Regions from separate parts of the Carnobacterium sp. ISL-102 genome, predicted to be linked through region 1. Evidence: a T-box and tRNA genes for the amino acid it is inferred to sense, from the RefSeq annotation. Region 1 holds a T-box; the other regions hold tRNA genes.
The links. The T-box of region 1 lies ahead of argS (arginine--tRNA ligase). A T-box ahead of a tRNA ligase gene usually reads a tRNA of that ligase, here a tRNA-Arg.
Positions count from the first base shown of each region.

Region 2: it has a tRNA-Arg gene. The T-box ahead of argS (arginine--tRNA ligase) is inferred to sense a tRNA for this amino acid. The anticodon was not compared.
Region 3: it has a tRNA-Arg gene. The T-box ahead of argS (arginine--tRNA ligase) is inferred to sense a tRNA for this amino acid. The anticodon was not compared.
Region 4: it has a tRNA-Arg gene. The T-box ahead of argS (arginine--tRNA ligase) is inferred to sense a tRNA for this amino acid. The anticodon was not compared.

Region 1 covers NZ_JAGGRF010000032.1:11,877-16,867, forward strand. The annotation lists gene J7E16_RS09630 (thiolase family protein) at 1-526, shown strand, start outside; gene J7E16_RS09635 (acyl-CoA thioesterase) at 526-1,059, shown strand; gene argS (arginine--tRNA ligase) at 1,272-2,966, opposite strand; T-box leader at 3,067-3,308, opposite strand; gene argR (arginine repressor) at 3,480-3,935, shown strand; gene J7E16_RS09650 (phosphohexomutase domain-containing protein) at 3,972-4,991, shown strand, end outside.
Region 2 covers NZ_JAGGRF010000007.1:1,559-6,549, forward strand. The annotation lists gene mgfK (gluconeogenesis morphogenetic factor MgfK) at 1-578, shown strand, start outside; gene whiA (DNA-binding protein WhiA) at 612-1,568, shown strand; tRNA gene J7E16_RS06020 (tRNA-Arg) at 1,755-1,826, shown strand; gene clpP (ATP-dependent Clp endopeptidase proteolytic subunit ClpP) at 1,990-2,586, shown strand; gene J7E16_RS06030 (thioredoxin domain-containing protein) at 2,762-3,298, shown strand; gene J7E16_RS06035 (sugar-binding transcriptional regulator) at 3,592-4,629, shown strand; gene gap (type I glyceraldehyde-3-phosphate dehydrogenase) at 4,671-4,991, shown strand, end outside.
Region 3 covers NZ_JAGGRF010000003.1:5,636-10,626, forward strand. The annotation lists gene glnA (type I glutamate--ammonia ligase) at 1-874, shown strand, start outside; gene J7E16_RS01710 (MerR family transcriptional regulator) at 1,108-1,500, shown strand; gene glnA (type I glutamate--ammonia ligase) at 1,540-2,880, shown strand; gene J7E16_RS01720 (PH domain-containing protein) at 2,932-3,309, opposite strand; tRNA gene J7E16_RS01725 (tRNA-Arg) at 3,469-3,542, shown strand; gene nrdH (glutaredoxin-like protein NrdH) at 4,010-4,243, shown strand; gene nrdI (class Ib ribonucleoside-diphosphate reductase assembly flavoprotein NrdI) at 4,240-4,605, shown strand; gene nrdE (class 1b ribonucleoside-diphosphate reductase subunit alpha) at 4,598-4,991, shown strand, end outside.
Region 4 covers NZ_JAGGRF010000001.1:161,158-166,148, reverse strand. The annotation lists gene J7E16_RS00695 (hypothetical protein) at 1-214, shown strand, start outside; gene J7E16_RS00690 (hypothetical protein) at 230-1,483, shown strand; tRNA gene J7E16_RS00685 (tRNA-Arg) at 1,604-1,677, opposite strand; gene J7E16_RS00680 (TetR/AcrR family transcriptional regulator) at 1,759-2,391, opposite strand; gene J7E16_RS00675 (hypothetical protein) at 2,712-3,593, shown strand; gene J7E16_RS00670 (aminopeptidase) at 3,720-4,958, opposite strand.

The DNA of each region.
Region 1 (4,991 bases):
TAGATTAAAGCCGGCTTTTCGTAAAGATGGAAAAGGGACGATCACTGCTGGAAACTCATCTGGGCTAAATGATGGGGCTGCTTTTGAAATTTTCACTAAGTTATCTGTTGCAAGAGAGCGCGGATTAGATGTAATGGCTAAAATCGTTGATTTTGCGGTAGTTGGATGTGACCCGAATGTAATGGGTTTAGGTCCTGTTTATGCAATCAATAAAGTTTTAGAACAAAACGGTCTAACTCTTGAGGATATTGCGATTTTAGAAATCAATGAAGCTTTTGCAGCTCAGACGTTAGGTTGTATGAAAGAATTAGGAATCAAAAAAGATTCAGAATTATATGATCGTTTAAATCCAAATGGTGGAGCGATCTCATTAGGGCATCCTTTAGGAATGTCTGGAGCACGTATCCTTACATCAATTTGTTATGAATTTAAAAATCACCCTGAAAAAAAATATGCTATCGCATCTGCTTGCATTGGTGGTGGCCAAGGGATCGCATTATTAGTAGAGAATGGATTTGTTAAATGATGAATGAGAAAAGACCTATAAAACACTGTCGTGAATCATTAGTGGTTCAAACACATAGTATTCTTCCAAATCAATTAAATAACCATGGAACGTTGTTTGGTGGGGAACTTATGAGTATGCTTGATATAGCAGCTTCAATAGCTGTAACGAGACATATCCGTACACAATCGGTGACTGCTTCGACTGATTCTGTAGATTTCTTGCATCCTATCCAACGGAATGATGCCATCACTATTGAAACCTATGTTTCTGGTGTTGGAAGATCATCTGTAGAAGTATTTTGCAAAGTTATTGGAGAAAATTTACTAACTGGAGAACAATATCTAGCAGTTACAGCCTTTTTAACTTTTGTGGCTTTTAATACAGATAAAAGTAAAGCCGTTGTTCCGCTGATCGAACCTGAAACAGATGAAGAAAAATTTGTCTGTAGTGGGTATGAAGAACGCAAAATGAACCGATTTGCTAAGAGAGAATTCAATAAACAATTTGCTCGAAAAATTACGTTGACGAATTCTTGGATAGATGAAGCTTGAAAACGAATAAAAAAGGAACTGGAACAATTTAATTGTCTCAGTTCCTTTTTTGAGTATCAGAATCGTGAATGGAAAGAGACCGGGATAACTAGCTAAGAATAAGAAGAAGGGCCTGCTCATCAGAAAATTGATGAACAGACCCTATTTTTGTTATATATATTGATTACTTAAAAAATAATATTGGTGTTTTAAAATGAATTTCTTCTGGAATATTACATTTGATCTGGAGATTGTACACCTAATAATCTTAGATCTTCTTTTAAAATAGTTGCGACAGATTGAACTAATGCTAAACGAGCAGGTTTTTGAGCATCATCTGTAAGTACTTTACTGTTTGCATAGTACCTGTTAAAAGCTTGAGCTAAATGAATCGCATGTTTAGCGATAACTGATGGCTCAAATTTTTCATAGGCACGTTTGACAACAGATGGGTAGTCTTGTAATAATTTGATGATTTCCCAACTATAAGCGTCATCTAAAGGATAATTGACTGTCGTATCTATACCAGCTAAACCAGATTTTTTTAAGATACTCATTGCACGAGCTCTTGTATATTGAACGTAAGGACCTGTTTCTCCTTCAAAACGAACAACTTCTTCAATGGTGAAGTCAAAATTATTTAAGCGATCATTTTTTAAATCGTGGAAAATAACAGCGCCGATCCCAACTTGGTCAGCAATCAGTTCCTTGTTTGGTAAATCAGCATTCTTTTCTTCGATTTGTTCAAGTGCAGAAGCGACGGCATCATCTAGAACTTCTTCAAGTAAAACAATTTTCCCTTGACGAGTAGATAACTTTTTACCGCCTTGTGTAATCAAACCAAATGGGATATGGTGCATGTCATCAGCCCATTCGTAATCCATCTCTTTTAAGATAGCTTTTAACTGATTAAAGTGATTGCTTTGTTCATTGCCGACAGCATATAAAGATAAAGCAAAATCATATGTCCGTTTACGGTAGATTGCTGCTGCTAAGTCACGTGTGATGTAAAGGGTCGCACCATCAGATTTTTTGATCAATGCAGGATTCAGGTTATATTTTTCTAAATCTACAATAGTAGCTCCTTCATTCACAGTCAATACATTTTTTTCTTCAAGCAAATCAATAACTTCTTGCATTTTATCGTTATAAAAAGCTTCACCGTTGAAAGAATCAAAAGTGATATCTAAACGCTCATAGATATAGTTAAATTCTTTTAAAGATTCTTCTCGGAACCATCTCCAAAGTTCTTGGGCTTCCTCATCGCCGTCTTCTAATTTCTTGAACCACTCACGAGCATCATTATCTAATTCAGGATTTTCTTCAGCTTCTTTATGGAATTTAACATATAGGTTTAAAAGTTCACCAATCGGATCTTTTTTAACAGCTTCTTCGCTGCCCCAAAGTTTATACCCTACGATCAGTTTACCGAATTGGGTTCCCCAGTCGCCGAGGTGATTGATTTTAATAGGGTTAAAACCGACTTTTTTTAAGATATTTGCTAAAGAATTCCCGATAACGGTTGAACGCAAATGACCCATTGAAATCGGTTTGGCAATATTTGGTGATGACATATCGATGGGTACATTTCTATTTTCACCAATTTCTGCATCGCCATAATGCCCACTTTTCACTAGAACTTCATTTAATACTGCAGCACTCACTTCTTTTCTATTTAAAAAGAAGTTAAGATAAGGTCCAACAACCTCTATTTTCTCTACAATAGGGGAGTTGACCGATTCACCTAATTCAGCAGCAATCTGTTGTGGAGCCTTACGATAAGCTTTTGCTAAAGCGAAAGCAGGGAAAGCAATATCACCATGTTCTACAGATTTAGGGTTTTCTAATAAGTTGACAATTTTTTCAATGGGTAGTGCATCACCAATTTGTTCTTTTATAGCTTGTGCAACCATTAATTCATAATCCATTCTTTTTCCTCCTATGCGAACGACTTTTGCGTTCAAAATTTACTATATAATAGTTTATACATAAAAAACCTCGTCTCTTTTTTGATTCTATGCTAATCAAAAAAGAGACGAGGTTTTCCCGCGGTACCACTCTTGTTGTTTTGTCAAATGACGAAACCACTTGTTTTTAGATAACGGCAAACAAAACCGGAAAAGTTGAGTAATCAATACATATTGAACTGAATAGTAACCCAATTTTATTCTCTCCGAAGTGCGTTTCCTGAAAGGTCACATTGTTGGCTTACACCATCCCAACTCGCTTAAAATGATTTCTAGCAGTACTCTCTTCATCAAAGATCATATATAATTTAACTTCTCTCATTATATCAAATTGATTCAGAGAATACCATCGTTTTTAGAGAATAGAATTTTTATTCACTATTTTGTAAAAATATTGCAAAATATAAGCGTATACATCATTTGTTTGGTATACTAAAAAAGAAGAATCGTTTAATTAGAAGGAGGCTTTACAGTATGAAAAAATCAAATCGACAATTAGCAATCAAACAAATCATTACGAATCACGATATTGCTACACAAGAAGAGTTATTGCATTATCTTAAGCAAGAAGGGGTTGAAGCTACACAAGCAACCATTTCTAGAGATATCAAAGAGATGCATTTAGTGAAAACAACCTCATCTAGTGGGAATGTCAAGTATACGATATTCCAAAATAATCGAATGTCTAATGAAGAAAAGTTACAATCTACATTAGGGAATGTTGTGATCAGACTGACGCAAGTACAGTTTACAAATGTTTTGATGACTATACCAGGTAATGCTCATGTTGTAGCGGCATTGTTAGATGCCATTGATTTTCCAGAAATGGTTGGTACTGTAGGCGGTAATGATACTTGTTTAATTATTTCGAAAAATGAAGAAGATGCAAAAAAAATGTATGATTACTTAAAAAAATGGATCGAACTATAAAAATTAGACGTTTCAAAAGGAGGAAATAGATCTGCTATGGCTGAATTTAATTTAACCTCATTACAAAATGGATCGGATATCCGTGGTATAGCAATAAGAACGCCAGAGCACGAAATAACTTTGACAGATGAAAGAGTCGAAAAAATAGCTTATGGTTTTGCTGTCTGGTTGAAAGAAGTAAAGAAACTAGCAACAGAAGATGAAAATAAACCGCTGAAAGTTTCTGTAGGACATGATAGCCGGTTGTCAGCTGAGCGTATAAAAACGGTCTTTACAAGAGGCTTGACTAATGCGGGGATAAATGTGATAGACGTGGGACTTTCTACTACTCCAGCTATGTTTATGTCTACTAAATATGATTCTTACGCATGTGATGGAGCCGTAATGGTGACTGCAAGTCATTTGCCATTTGAATACAATGGATTGAAGTTCTTTACAAAAGATGGTGGAGCAGAACATGAAGATATTGATTTTATTTTACAGCACGCAGATCGTAAAAATATCACGTGGGAAAATAATCAAGGAAAAGTTTCTGCTCGTTCACTATTGAATGAATATGCAAAAGATTTAGTCAATAAGATCCGTGTGGGGATCAATCATAAAGACCACTATGAAAAACCGTTGATCGGCAGGCATATTGTTGTCGATGCAGGTAATGGCGCAGGAGGCTTTTTTGCTGAAAAAGTACTGGTCCCATTAGGTGCCAATATCCAAGGAAGCCAATATTTAGAACCGGATGGGAATTTTCCTAACCATATTCCAAATCCTGATAATAAAGAAGCCATGAAAAGTATCCAAAAAGCCGTTTTGAAAAACAAAGCAGATATCGGTGTTATTTTTGATACTGATGTGGATCGTTCTGCACTAGTAGACAGCAAAGGCGAACCGCTGAATCGAAACAATCTGATTGGCGTTATTTCGGCCATTTTGATCAAAGAAAATCCAGGAACGACGATCGTTACGAGTTCAGCGACTTCTGAACATTTAAAAACCTTTATCACATCTCTAGGAGGCAAGCAGGACCGCTACATTACAGGTTATCGAAACGTGATCAAC
Region 2 (4,991 bases), on a different contig from region 1:
GATCTAAAATAGCAGGAGAATCTAAAATTGCAATCGAAAGAAAAAAAATAGAACGAGTGTATATAACGACAGCAGAAGATGACCACGCAGCCAAAGCTTCTAGAAAAGTGATTGCTGCTATTCATGATGCAGATATGGTTGTATTAGGTCCGGGAAGCTTATTTACGAGTATTTTACCTAATTTAATGATTGAAGATTTAGGGAAAGCAGTCACAGAAACAAAAGCAAAAGTAGTCTACATTTGTAACATAATGACTCAATTAGGTGAAACAGAGAATTTTACTGATGCAGATCATGTCAGCGTATTGCATAAGCACTTGGGTGAAAAATTTATTGATACAGTTTTGGTCAATATCGGTGAAGTACCAGAAAATTATATCGATGCTGAACGCTACAATGAATATTTAGTACAAGTAACACATGATTTTAAAAAACTTGCTGAGGAAGTTCCTTCTATTATATCGGATGATTTTCTTGAATTAAGAGATCAAGGAGTTTTCCACAATAGGGAAAAAGTTGTGGATGAATTATTTAAAATAGCTTTCGATAATAGACGGCTAGAAAAAAAAAATAGTTAGTAAATCAATTGAAAAAAGAAAGGAGGCTATTATATGTCTTATGCTTCAGAAGTGAAGAAAGAATTAACGCAATTAGAAGTTCACAGAGAGCATGCTAAAGCTGAATTAGCTGCGTTGATTCGTATGAATGGAACAGTTGGTTTGGTCGACAAAAAATTTATTTTAAATATTCAAACTGAAAATGCAGCAATTGCACGTAGAATTTATGTTTTATTAAAAGATCATTTTGATGTTGAAAGTGAACTGTTAGTTCGCCGGAAGATGAAATTAAAAAAAAATAATGTTTATGTCGTACGATTAAAACATGGAACTCAAGAAGTTCTTTCAGATTTATCAATTATGGAGGGAATGTTTTTGCATAGCCATGTTTCAGATGAAGTGATAGGCAATACACAAAAAGTCAAATCTTATCTACGCGGCGCATTTTTAGCGGGAGGATCGGTCAATAATCCAGAAACGAGTCGTTACCATCTTGAAATCTACTCAAGTTACGAGGAACATAATGATGATATCTGTCAAATGATGAATCAATTTAATATGAATGCTCGCACATTAGAAAGACGTAATGGATACATCACCTATTTGAAAGAAGCAGAAAAGATTGCCGATTTTTTAGCCTTGATTGGGGCAACTAGTGGTATGCTTAAATTTGAAGATGTTCGTATTATCAGAGATATGAGAAATTCGGTCAATCGTTTAGTTAACTGCGAAAATGCTAATTTAAATAAGACGATCGATGCTGCAGGTAAACAAATCGAAAGTATCAAGTTTATTGATGCTAGAATTGGATTAGATAAGATTCCAGTAAAATTAAGAGAAATCGCGCTTGTTCGTTTAGAAAATCCAGAAGTAACTTTAAAAGAATTAGGAGAAATGATCCCGAGTGGAACGATCAGCAAGTCTGGGATCAATCATCGATTACGTAAGTTAAACGAAATGGCAGAAAAATTAAGATCTAAAGACCTTGCGAAAACTGACAAAAGGAACTGAAAAAATTAAAACAAATGAATCTATTCAGTAAAGCAAAAAAATCTCTTTACGAGAGAATTCATGCGTCGTTAGTCCGGAAGTTCTGCTTGTCTTTTTATTATAACTGGGCTACACTATAATAGTTGGTATTTTGCTAACATCAGAGAATAGTGGACCCTTCATTAGGTTAGCATTATTGTAGTAGTAGTCCCCTTAGTGTAATGGATATCACGTAAGATTCCGATTCTTAAAATGGGGGTTCGATTCCCTCAGGGGGCATTTTTGTGATTAGAGCAAAACTTCTAATCACTTTTTTTTATCAAAAAAATAACGAACAAAAAAATTGACCTTCATTGACCAATGGAGTAGAATACAGTTAGTAATGTATTGAGTCGATGTTTAGTCACTTAAAAGTAGTAAACAATTGAGGAGGAAGCAAATTATGAACTTAGTCCCTACAGTAATCGAACAGTCATCAAGAGGTGAACGTGCCTATGATATTTATTCTCGTCTTTTAAAAGACCGTATTATTATGTTAAGTGGTCCAGTAGATGATGATCTTGCAAATGCTGTAATCGCTCAGCTGTTATTTTTAGATGCACAAGATTCTGAAAAAGATATTTATATTTACATCAATTCACCAGGAGGCAGTGTAACTGCTGGATTAGCGATTTTCGATACAATGAACTTTATCAAAGCAGATGTACAAACGATCGCAATGGGTATGGCTGCTTCAATGGGAAGTTTCTTATTAACAGCTGGTACAAAAGGTAAACGTTATGCTTTGCCAAATGCTGAAATCATGATCCATCAACCATCAGGTGGTTCGCAAGGACAAGCAACAGAAATCGAAATTGCTGCTCGTCATATTTTGAAAACACGTGAACGCTTGAATAAAATTTTATCAGAACGTACAGGACAACCAATTGAAGTTATCCAAAGCGATACAGATAGAGACAATTATATGTCTGCAGAAGATGCAAAAGCATATGGTTTGATTGACGAAATTATGGAAAATAGTGCTGCTTTAAGCAAATAAGCAGAAACAATCTATATGAGTAAACTAATTGAAGAATAAAATAAAAAAAAGATTGGAGCAACTCTCCAATCTTTTTTTTATTGATAGCCTTTTTAAAAAAATAAGCCAAATCCTTTTAATTGACTTACTATAATCTGTATAATGAAAATAATTAGCGAATAAGGGAGGACTTTTAATGGATGTCAGCAATATAAAATCGGACAAGGTCAATACAACCAATGGAATTAAGGTTGGAAGTGAAAGTGCTCCAGTTAAAGTAATCGAATTTATTAACTTGGCATGCCCGTATTGTAAAATATGGTATGAGGATTCAAAAGATCTATTAACTGAGTATGTCTTTGCAGGTAAAGTACAGCGAATCATCAAACATTTTGATAAAGAAACAGCGGGGTTAAGAAAAGGAAATGTTCTGCATCAATATTTAGACTACTCTGATCCTGAGAAGGCACTTGAAGAAATAGATTTCTTTTTTGCTCACCAAAAAGAGTGGGGAAGATTAACAAATTCTGATGAGATCGCAGCATATGCAGTCGAAAAAAGAAACTTAACGCTTCAATCAAATGGAACTAAGGCTAAAGAAATCGTACAAGAAGCAAACGGAGCAGAGGTTGTATTGGTTCCTACAGTTTTTATTGAAGAAGATATTTTTGATGAGAATATCAAACAACAAGAACTTAAAGGCTTGATCGAAGCGCGTATTGAACAAGTGTAGAAGTTGAGAACAGTATTTTTTTGTGAAAAAGACATAATTCATTCAAACTTTCTTTGTGTAATTTAATGAAAAACTTAGAAACATAATAGTTGAAAGATAATCGGATAACTGTTACAATAATTGATGTGAGAGATGGTAATAGTGCTTTTCAGTACTATTGATTAATGATAATAAAACAGAACCAGGAAACTGATAGTTTAATTTTCATTTTGATTCTCTTGTTTTTTTAAGTAACAAGGGTCGCCAAACGACTAACGCGGTCACAAAGCGTCCAACGTAGAAAGAGGTCGCTCATGCAAAGCGTAGTATCCGTTATTGAAGAAGTCATTCCAGACATCATGTATACACTTCAGAATCGTTACCATATTTTGCGCAATGTTTTTTTATTAGGTCCGGTGGGCAGAAGAGTTTTAGCTGATCGTATGGGAATCACAGAACGTGTTTTACGTACAGAATCAGAGGGCCTTAAGAAGCAAGGGCTAATAAAAACTTCAAAAATGGGAATGGAATTAACTGAAAAAGGCGAAACCGTTTACCACCAATTAGACCAATTAATGGGTCAATTATTGGGAATGAGAGAGAAAGAAAAACAACTTGCCTCTTATTTGGAAATAGAACAATGTGTGATAATTTCCGGTGATATAGACGATCAGCCAAAATTACGTGAGGAAATAGGCCGTGCTGCAATGGAAGCTTTGAACTTTTTGCTTCCGGAAGGTGATAATATTATTGCTGTAATGGGCGGTACAACTATGGCAGAAGTGGCAAATCAAATGAATGAAACTCTTTCTCGAAAAAGAAAGCTGCTGTTTGTTCCAGCTCGAGGCGGCTTAGGAGAATCACTTAATATACAAGCGAATTCGATAACTTCTTTGATGGCACAAAGGGCAGGCGGCGAAAACCGTGTTCTGTATGTTCCGGAACAAGTAAGTGAAGAAACATATAAACCGCTCTTACAAGAACCTGGGATCAAAAAAACGCTTAAGTTAGTAAATGATGCGAATTGTGTTTTGTTTGGCATCGGTAATGCAAAGCTTATGGCGGAACGCAGAGGAATGAATGAAGATGTTCTAGCTCTGATTAAAAATAAAGCGGCAGTTGGAGAAGCGTTTGGAGAATTTTACGATCAGTCTGGTGAAGTGGTATATAAAATACCCCGAATTGGAATGCAGTCAAAAAACCTGGCAAACATTGCTAGTGTGATTGCTGTAGCTGGCGGAAAATCCAAAGCTAAAGCAATTGAAGCTTACATGAAAAAAGCACCCGGTCATACGTGGTTGATCACAGATGAAGGTGCTGCTAATGAGATTTTAACAGGGATAACCCTTTAAAATAAATTTATTGTATGATTCCTAAAGGAGGAAATATATTTATGACAGTTAAAGTAGGTATTAATGGTTTTGGACGTATTGGACGTCTTGCATTCCGTCGTATTCAAGAATTAGAAGGTATCGAAGTGATTGCGGTTAACGACTTAACAGAACCAAACATGTTAGCTCATTTACTAAAATATGATACAACACAAGGCCGTTTCAATGGTGAAGTTGAAGTTAAAGAAGGCGGATTTACAGTTAATGGTAAAGACGTTAAAGTTTTAAGCAACCGTAACCCACAAGAACTTCCATGGGGAGAACTTGGAGTTGACATCGTATTAGAATGTACTGGTTTCTTCACTACTCAAGAAGCTGCTGAA
Region 3 (4,991 bases), on a different contig from region 1:
CGGCTATTTCGATTTTGCGCCAACAGATTTAGGTGAAAATTGTCGTCGCGATATCGTGCTGCAACTTGAAAATTTAGGGTTTGAAATTGAAGCCAGCCATCACGAAACGGCACCTGGACAACATGAGATCGATTGGAAATATGCTGGTGCAATAGAAGCGTGTGATAATATCCAAACCTTCAAACTGATAGTTAAAACGGTTGCTCGTAAACATGGACTTCATGCAACCTTTATGCCTAAACCAGTATATGGAGTAGGCGGCTCTGGGATGCACTTTAATATGTCGTTATTCAACAAAGAGGGAAATGTTTTTTGCGACGAAGAAAATGAACTTGGCTTAAGCAAAACAGCCCAACATTTCTTAGCTGGTATATTGGATCATGCTTTAGGATATACTGCTGTCTGTAATCCAACTGTTAACTCTTATAAACGATTGATTCCAGGCTATGAAGCTCCTGTTTATATAGCATGGAGTGCTCGTAACCGTTCACCTTTAGTGCGTATCCCAAGTTCAAGAGGTGTATCTACACGAATCGAATTACGCAGTGTCGATCCTAGTGCAAATCCTTATTTAGCAGTAGCAGTGTTGTTGCAATCAGGATTAGATGGTGTGAAAAAAGAAAGTATAGCTCCTAAACCAATCGACCGCAATATTTACCGTATGTCTTCAGAAGAAAGATATAAACAAGGTATTAAAGATCTTCCTACTACGTTACACAATGCGGTCAAATACTTGCAAGAAGATAAGGTCGTACAAGAAGCTTTAGGGAATCATATTTATAAAAGTTTTGTAAGTGCTAAGCATATAGAATGGGCAGCTTATCGGGAACAAGTTTCTGAGTGGGAGAAAGAGAAATATTTGACATTATACTGAAAAGTGTTGAGAATAAAAAAAGAACTAGTGGATTTTTCATCTACTAGTTCTTTTTTTTGCAGTTTTTTAAAATTGGTATAGTTCAATTTCGTTTTTATAATCGGAACGATAGAACAACGAAAAAAAGAGACGTTCGTTTTTATATGTTAGGTTTCCTTACATTTGAAGTATTTTTTGTTGACATCGAAAAAAAAGACTGCTATTCTATAAATGTAATCAAAAGGAGGACATAAATGAGTGAGAAAGAGCTAAGACGTTCAATGTCGGTTTTTCCGATTGGTACAGTTATGAAATTAACTGATTTATCTGCTCGACAGATTCGTTATTATGAAGAGCAAGATTTGATTGTTCCAATGCGTAATGAAGGAAACCGGCGCATGTATTCTTTAAATAATATTGATGTTCTTCTTGAAATCAAAGATTATTTATCTGATGGAATTAATATGGCTGGTGTAAAACGGATTTATAAGCTACAAGAAAGCAAAGAAAAAAATCGTGAGCAAGAAATGACCAAAATGATGACTGACGATGACGTACGTAAAATACTGCATGATGAATTTTTAGCCGTTAGTGGCTTGAACACAAAAAAACCACATTTATTTCTTGATCAGAATCGAATGGGATAAACTTAATAAAAAATACTAATAAAAGGGGCGAAAAAGGATATGGCTAAATTTACGGCAAAAGAAATAAAAGAAGCATCAAAAAAAGAAAATGTCCGTTTCTTGAGATTAATGTTCACTGACATTTTAGGAGTTATCAAAAATGTCGAGGTACCCATTAGTCAATTAGAGAAGGTTATGGAAAATAAAATGATGTTTGACGGATCATCTATAGAAGGATTTGTCCGCATCGAAGAAAGTGACATGTACTTAAGACCTGATTTAGATACATGGATGATTTTTCCGTGGGAAACTTCTAAAGAATCTGGTAAAATCGCTCGATTGATCTGTGACATTTACAATCCGGATGGTACTCCTTTTGCTGGAGATCCTCGTTCTAACTTGAAACGAATCTTAAACGAAATGAAAGAATTAGGTTTTACTGACTTTAACTTAGGACCTGAACCTGAATTTTTCCTTTTTAAACTGGACGAAAAAAATGAGCCAACATTAGAATTGAATGACCATGGTGGTTATTTTGATCTAGCTCCAACAGATTTAGGTGAAAATTGCCGTCGCGATATCGTGCTGCAATTAGAAGATCTTGGTTTTGAAATTGAAGCCAGTCACCATGAAGTAGCACCAGGGCAACATGAGATCGATTGGAAATACGCTAGTGCGATAGAAGCATGTGACAATATCCAAACGTTTAAACTGATCGTTAAAACAGTGGCACGTAAATATGGCTTGCATGCTACATTTATGCCTAAACCTTTATACGGTGTAAATGGATCTGGTATGCACTTTAACTTATCTTTATTTACCAAAGATGGAAATGCTTTTTATGATAAAAATGGAGATATGGAATTAAGTGATACAGCACGTCAATTCTTAGCTGGGATCTTAAATCATGCTAAGGCTTTTACAGCAATTGTAAATCCTACAGTAAATTCTTATAAACGCCTTGTACCTGGCTATGAAGCACCAGTATACATTGCATGGAGTGGCTGTAACCGTTCGCCATTGATTCGGGTACCACAATCAAGAGGGATGTCTACACGTGTAGAATTACGCAGTGTTGACCCTAGTGCAAATCCATACTTAGCTATGGCCGTTTTATTAAAAGCAGGATTAGATGGCATCAAGAACGAAATGCAAGCCCCTAAACCGATCAACCGCAATATCTATATGATGAGCGAGGAAGATCGTTACAACAATGGTATTTATGATCTGCCGGGAACTTTGTATGACGCCTTGGGATACCTAGCAAAAGATAGTACGATCAAAGATGGCTTAGGAGGACATATTTACGAAAACTTTGTCAATGCTAAGAAAATCGAATGGTCTGCTTTCCGTGAACAAGTTACTGAATGGGAAAGAGAACAATACTTAAAAATGTATTAACAAAAAAGGAATCCAACGATAAAAAAAATCGTTGGATTCCTTTTTAGCTTTTTAAAGTACGGCTAATGCTAATGCTTGCTGTATAGCAAAAATGTGCTTATCATTCGTGAACTGTAATGTAATAGCTGGTTCGTTAGCGCTAGAAATAAAAATTTTTAATTCAGCATCTAAATCAAAATGTCCAGTTGTTTCCACTAAAAAGCGACTAACTGATTTATACGGCAAAGAGTGATAAGTTGTTTTCTTACCAGTAACTCCTTGTTTGTCGATAACAATTATCCGCTTATCAGTAAAAATAATTAAATCGCGGACCAACTTAAAGGCCAAATCAATTGTTTCAGTCTCTAAAATGACACCCGCTAATTTTTTTCGAGCATCAACTTCACTAATGTTTCTAGCATTCCCTAAAAGACCACTAATTAATCCCATGACAAATCCTCCTTAGCTATTCTACTGCTCATTGTAAACCGAGCTTTTTTTTAACACAACTGATAAAAATAATATTATTTGTTGAAAAATGAATTTCTTCCTAAAAAGTGTTGACTTTTTATTCATTATTATCTATAATTAATTTTGTTGATAGAACATGTCTCAGTAGCTCAGCTGGATAGAGCATCCGCCTTCTAAGCGGACGGTCGAGAGTTCGAATCTCCCCTGAGGCATCAATTTAAAAATTAGAAAAGCTGGTTATTCAGCTTTTCTAATTTTTTTTATGGAAAATTCTCACAAAAAAGTTTTTTATTGTAAATGACGAAAAATGAATCATCGTTTTAATAGCTGAAAAATAGTTTGAGAATTTATTCAAAAAAAATGTAAAAATATTCTATTGTTGTAACTTAAGCCTTTTAGTTCAGAGTTGAAAAATATTCGCTTTTTTATTTTCTTTTTTCAAATGTGAAAAATACACGAAGCTGGTTTTTAGATACAAATATACAAGGGTTTCTTCACGCGCTATTCTTCACAAACAGTCTTTCTAAGCACTACATATAGAAAGAAACAGATATGTCAAGAGATAAACCACTATATATAGTGGTTTATTTGTTTGCCTGTTAGAGAGAATAGGTGTAGAATACGAAGAGAGAAATAAGAGAAAAACAGGTTTAAAAGAGACCTGGGAGGAGAATGTCTTATGGCAAAAAAAAGTATTATTGTTTATTCTAAACCAAACTGTATGCAATGCAATTTCACAAAAAAATATCTAGAAGATAAAGGTATTGCTTATGAAGTTAAAGATATTTTTGAATCAGAAGAGGCGTTAAACGAAGTAAAAGAACTAGGATTCAGTTCGGTTCCTGTTATTGCTATTGAGGGGCATGAAGCATTCAATGGATTCCGTCCAGATCTTCTTGATCAACTAGCATGAAAGTTGTTTACATCAGCCTAACTGGCCAAACGCGAAAGTTTGTTAGAAAACTAAGTATGGATTCGCTGGAATTGACGCCAACGAATCCATATGTTGCTTTAGGAGAACCATTCATTATTGTTACACCAACCTATGATAAAGAAGCGACTGATCTATTGAATGACTTTATTGAGACGGCTGATAACAAAAAGTATTTTAAGGGAGTAGCCGGTGGCGGGAATTTGAATTTTGGCCAACTTTTCGCTTTTACAGCAAAAAATCTAGCGCGTGATTACCAAGTTCCGTTATTACATACCTTTGAATTTCAAGGTAACGAAGAAGATGTTGCACAATTAGAGAAAGCGGTGAAGAATATTGGATAAACCTAAATTAGCCTCAAAGGTAAAAGAGGTCACTTATTTTAAATTAAATAATGAATTAAATAGACCGGTGGACGGAAAGATCCCCTTAAATAAAGACCGTGAAGCAGTACGAGCTTACTTTTTAGAACACGTTAATCCGAATACCGTTTTTTTCTATACACTTGAAGAAAAATTAAATTATCTGATCAAAGAAGAGTACCTAGAAGAAGAATTTTTACTGAAATACGATAAAGCATTTGTTCGTTCATTATTTGACGATATTTACAGCCGGAAATTCAGATTCCGTTCGTTTATGTCAGCCTTTAAATTTTACACACAATATGCTTTGAAGACGAATGACGGAGAGCGGTTTTTAGAACGTTACGAAGACCGGATCGTTTTTAATG
Region 4 (4,991 bases), on a different contig from region 1:
AAGTTTTCATTTTAAAGGGCTGATAATGGGACTGCTTTTTGGAGGAAGCTTGTTTCTCCTGTTTGGATCACCAGTCATTGCCAGAGAGTTCTTCGGCTTTGATTGGCTATATCCAGGTGAGATCCTTATTATAGAGGTGGTTCTAGGAATACTCGTAATAGCAATCAGCGGCTGGGTAAGTCACTACTTGTTGCATAAAAGAGTAACGGTTTAAAAGGAGGCAAAGAAGATGAAACGTTATGGGAAATTGAGTGTTATAGCAGTATTAGTCGTTTTGACGATTGGGATTTATTATATGCAACCTATTTTTGCGGCAGAGATAAAGCCGGAATTTACGATTTCAGAAAAAAAGGGTAATCAAGAACTGATTGAGGATATGACGATAGAAGGGTATTATTATGAAAATAATTTATTTGGGATAGGAACGGATCTGGAAATCACAACAGAGGGAACGACCTATTACTCGGATCAGCCTTATCAAAACCAACTGCAAGGCAGTGTGAGTGCCAATAAAAAAATGGCTCAGCTACAAAAAGAGTACCGCAGCTTTATGCGAGGGAAAAATCATTTTTTAACCAATTTTTTTGAAGATGAATCGATTTTAGCTTACGCAGAGATAACGACGAATAACTTTTCATCTGTTACTGAAGAGTCTGAATTCAAGATCGAAGTATTAAATAAAAAGACTGAGGAAGTTCTTTCATATTCAGTTGATTTTCCAAAAACAACCGAATACGTATCTATCTATGTCGAAGATGTTCAAGTAGCAAACAATAAACTGATCATCGTGACAAATGGTTACACATCAAATAACGACGACATGCAAGATGAGCAGCATTTGTATTCGATCGATCTACCAAATGAAAAAATTGAAAAAGATGAAAAAATCCAATTGGATCTAGTAGATGTAACAGGTAAGCAGATCCAATATGTTGAATTGATCAATGAAGCAACGGATATCGCTTCAGCGAAATTTTTAGTTTATCGTGTAGTGCTTGAGGATACACAGACCGAAATGGAAATGAATCAAGGAAATCAAGAAATAGCACCGCCCGTATATGGTCTGATAGGGGTCAATGTAGAAACAGGAGAACAATTTTTGATTGATATTTCAAAAGAAGTCGGCAGACAAGGACTAGAAAATACGCTACCGCTTGAAAATACGGCTTTGTATACATATAAAATCAATGAGACTAGTCTATCGATTTATGCGTATCAGTTGAACCAAAAAGAACTGGTTGAAGTTGAATCCATTGCATTATCAAAGACCCAAAGAAAAGCTTTAAAAGAGGGTATGACTATGCAAATAAATGAGGGTCTTGCTTTCTTTGTAAGCAGTTCTAATGCACTAGACAAAGATATGCAGATCATGGCTTTTGATAGTCGATCTGGAGAACTTGTTCTTGAAGGTGCAATAGATGAGAAAGCCGGCAAATCAGTTAAAAGAGATGAGCTTGGAGTTTACGGCATTTTATTTCAATAATAATAGCAGACAGTAAAAAAGAAGAGCGGCTTCTTTCCCATTCGTAAAATGGAAAGGAGTGCTGTTCTTCTTTTTTTAACTATCATTTTGGAGTCAGATGGTGATCGATCCCTGACAAGATGATCCTAGAGAGATTTGAACTCCCGACCTAACGTTTAGGAAACGTTTGCTCTATCCACCTGAGCTATAGGACCTTTTCAACACAGGTCCTATTTTCTCATAGTTTAAAATAAATGTCTACCTGTAAAAATTTAAATTAGATAGAGAACTGCAATTTAATGAGCCTCTTCAACCGTTTCCTTATCCGCTAAGAGCTCCGGGATAGGTAAACTAAACACGCTGCGATCCAAAAGAAAAATATTGGTCAGCTGCTGAGCCATTTCGACAGGTGAAGAAGCGTAATTTTTTTCATCCCATTCTACTAAGTAGCCGTATATACCATTTGCAATATATGCGCCTAAAAGATTTTGCGATTCTAGTGAGTAGCGGGCAGTTGGAAAAAAGTTAGCTATCAAAAATTCTTTTAGAACTGCAGAAAATTGCAAGTGGAAGTTTAAAAAACCAGCATTATGAACGGCAAAATGAAAATAATTACGGTAATCGTAAATAAAAGTGAAAAAAACATCCGATAAGGGAACCGTCTTTAAGTTAGAGTAGCAGACTTCCTGATAGTTATTTTTCAGCATAATAGCAAAATTATCTAAACAATCATCTTGTATTTCCTTTAGAATATCTTCTTTATAAGCATAGTGTTTATAAAAAGTTCCTCGATTCACTCCAGCTTGATTGACAATTTCTGTAATCGAAATCGTTTTGAAATCATTCTCTTTTATTAATTCAACGAGAGCATCAGATATGGCTTTTTTACTTCGCATAATGCGTATATCGATTACCTCTTCTTGTTGCATAAAGTTTCCTCCTCGTATCAGAATAAGTTGAATAGATTAATAGCCATGTATAGTGAGTGAAATTTTAAAAAGTAAGAAATAAATATTTATAACTAGTAGTATACAGTAAAAGAAGATTGAAAAGACAAGTTTTGCTAAAATAACAAGTGGACATTTAGTGACAATTCGCTTATATGTCAGTATTTGTTCATATTTTTTCTGGTGAAAGAGCTAAAAAAAAGAAAAGGATCCAAAAAAGTACGTAAGAATTAAAAAACATGTGCTATAATTGGATTATAAGAACATATTGGTCAGTATTTCTAAGGAGTGGGAAGGAAGATATGGGAATAAGGAAATTAGTGAAAAAATGGATCAGGGTCCAAAATAAAGATGTAGTCCCAATGGATGTTACTGTTTTGGAAGAAAGTGGGGACTTTTTTCTTGATCACGAAGTAAAATCAAAAATAGACTATAACGTATTTTATGAAATGATCAACAAAGAAATTGAATTAACAGGCACGGTTCTATCGTCTCAATATGATGAAGAATTAGCCAGCGATAGTGTGATATTAGAAGTAAAGGGATTGCCCGTTTTTATTGTGCGGGAGGAGCTGGAGTCTAAAGCTCAACAATTGCCTTTAATGCGTTTTGTAGGCGAAACGATTCAATTTCAGTTGATTGAAGTAAATGAAACAAAAGGTAGGTTGTTGGGTTCGGCTAAAAAGATAAAAGAAAGAGAATTTGATAAACTACATAAGCAACTAGAAGAGGGAAAAAATTTTCAGGCTAAATTAACCAAAAATTTACGCTATGGGGCTTATTTTGTTATCGGAAATACTTCTGTCCAGATGCTCAATAAAGATTTCGCTGAAGATCATACAACGATAAGCGATATTTTAGCTATTGGAGATTCGATAGAAGTTAGGTTTAATCGTATTACTGATAATAAAAATTTGCGCGTAGAACCGCTTAAAAAATATAAAAATGAAGTATCTGTTTCATTAGCGAATTTAGAACCTGATCAAGTTGTTTTAGGAACCGTTAGAAATATTAAAAAATGGGGCATCTTTGTTAGGATCGCACCAAATTTGGATGCACTCTGCTCTATACCACTCCATCTAACAGTAAGAGAAGGCGACCAAGTCACTTTTAAAATCACACAAGTTCTAATAAAAGAAAAACGCGTTCGAGGTAAAATCGTTCGTTTGATAAATAATGAGTAAACAAATAAGCAAAAAAAATAACGACTCAGCTAGTTGCAGAGTCGTTATTTTTTGCTTTAGTGGTAGTAAAAACTACGAGTATAGATTAGAAAAATCCAAATCTGATCATTTTTTCAGCCTAAAGGATTAAGCCCAATCGCCATTACGGAACACTGGAGTCGTGCTGCCGTCTTTGCGAATACCATCGACATCCATTTGGTCAGAACCGATCATGAAGTCGACATGGACAGTTGAGCGGTTTAAACCAGCTGCTTGTAATTCTTCTTCAGTCATTTCTGTTCCGCCAACTAAGTTAAAGGCATAAGCAGAACCTAAAGCTAAGTGGTTTGAAGCATTTTCGTCGAATAAGGTGTTGTAGAAGACGATACCGGATTGAGAAATAGGAGAAGGATCTGGAACTAAGGCAACTTCACCTAAACGTGCAGCCCCATCGTCTGTAGCAATCAAGTTCTTCAAGACATCTTCACCTTGTTCAGCTGTAACATTTACAACTTTTCCGTCTTTAAACGTAAATTCCATATTTAAAATAGTATTCCCAGCATAGCTTAACGGTTTAGTGCTGCGAACGACACCATCAACACGATTTGCATCAGGAGCGGTGAAGACTTCTTCAGTTGGCATATTTGCCATGAAACGTTCGCCACGGACGTTGTCGCTACCGGCGCCTTCCCAAAGGTGACCTTCTGGCAGCCCAACGGTTAAATCAGTACCAGGAGCAGTGTAGTGCAATGCAACAAATTGTTCTTTATTTAATTCTTCAGCTTTGTCATTCAGGGTAATATCTTTTTTAGCCCAAGATGCAACAGGATCAGCATCGTATAGGTTGACAGCTTTAAAGATAGCATCCCATAATGCATCAATTTGTTCTTCTTCAGTTGCTAGCGTCGGGAATACTTTGGCAGCCCATTTAGCACCGGCAGCTGCAGCAACAGTCCAACTCACTTTATTAGCTTGAGTAGCTTTGCGTTGTTCGCTCAATGCTTTACCAGCAGCAGATTGATACGCAGCGATCTTGCCGCTGTCTACGCCAGATAGTGCATCAGGATCAGAAGAACGAACACTGATACGGCTAGCTCCTTTAGCGATTTGGTCTAATGATTCATCGATTTTGTATTGTGGGATATCGGTTAAACGTTCTTGAGGTGTTCCGATAAATTGTTCGCGGTTCACGATATCATCGGCCCATTTCACAATAACTTCTGTTGCACCTAATGCATAAGCTTCTTTTGTGATCAAACGAGCCAATGGTGCTTGATCGACATCGATTTGTAAGACAACTGTGTGTCCTTTTGTAACATTTATACCCGATTTAACTAATAAATGAGCATATTTTTGTAAATTTTCTTCAAATTTTGGCAATACCATCTTTTTTTCCTCCTAGAGATACGAAATGAGGCT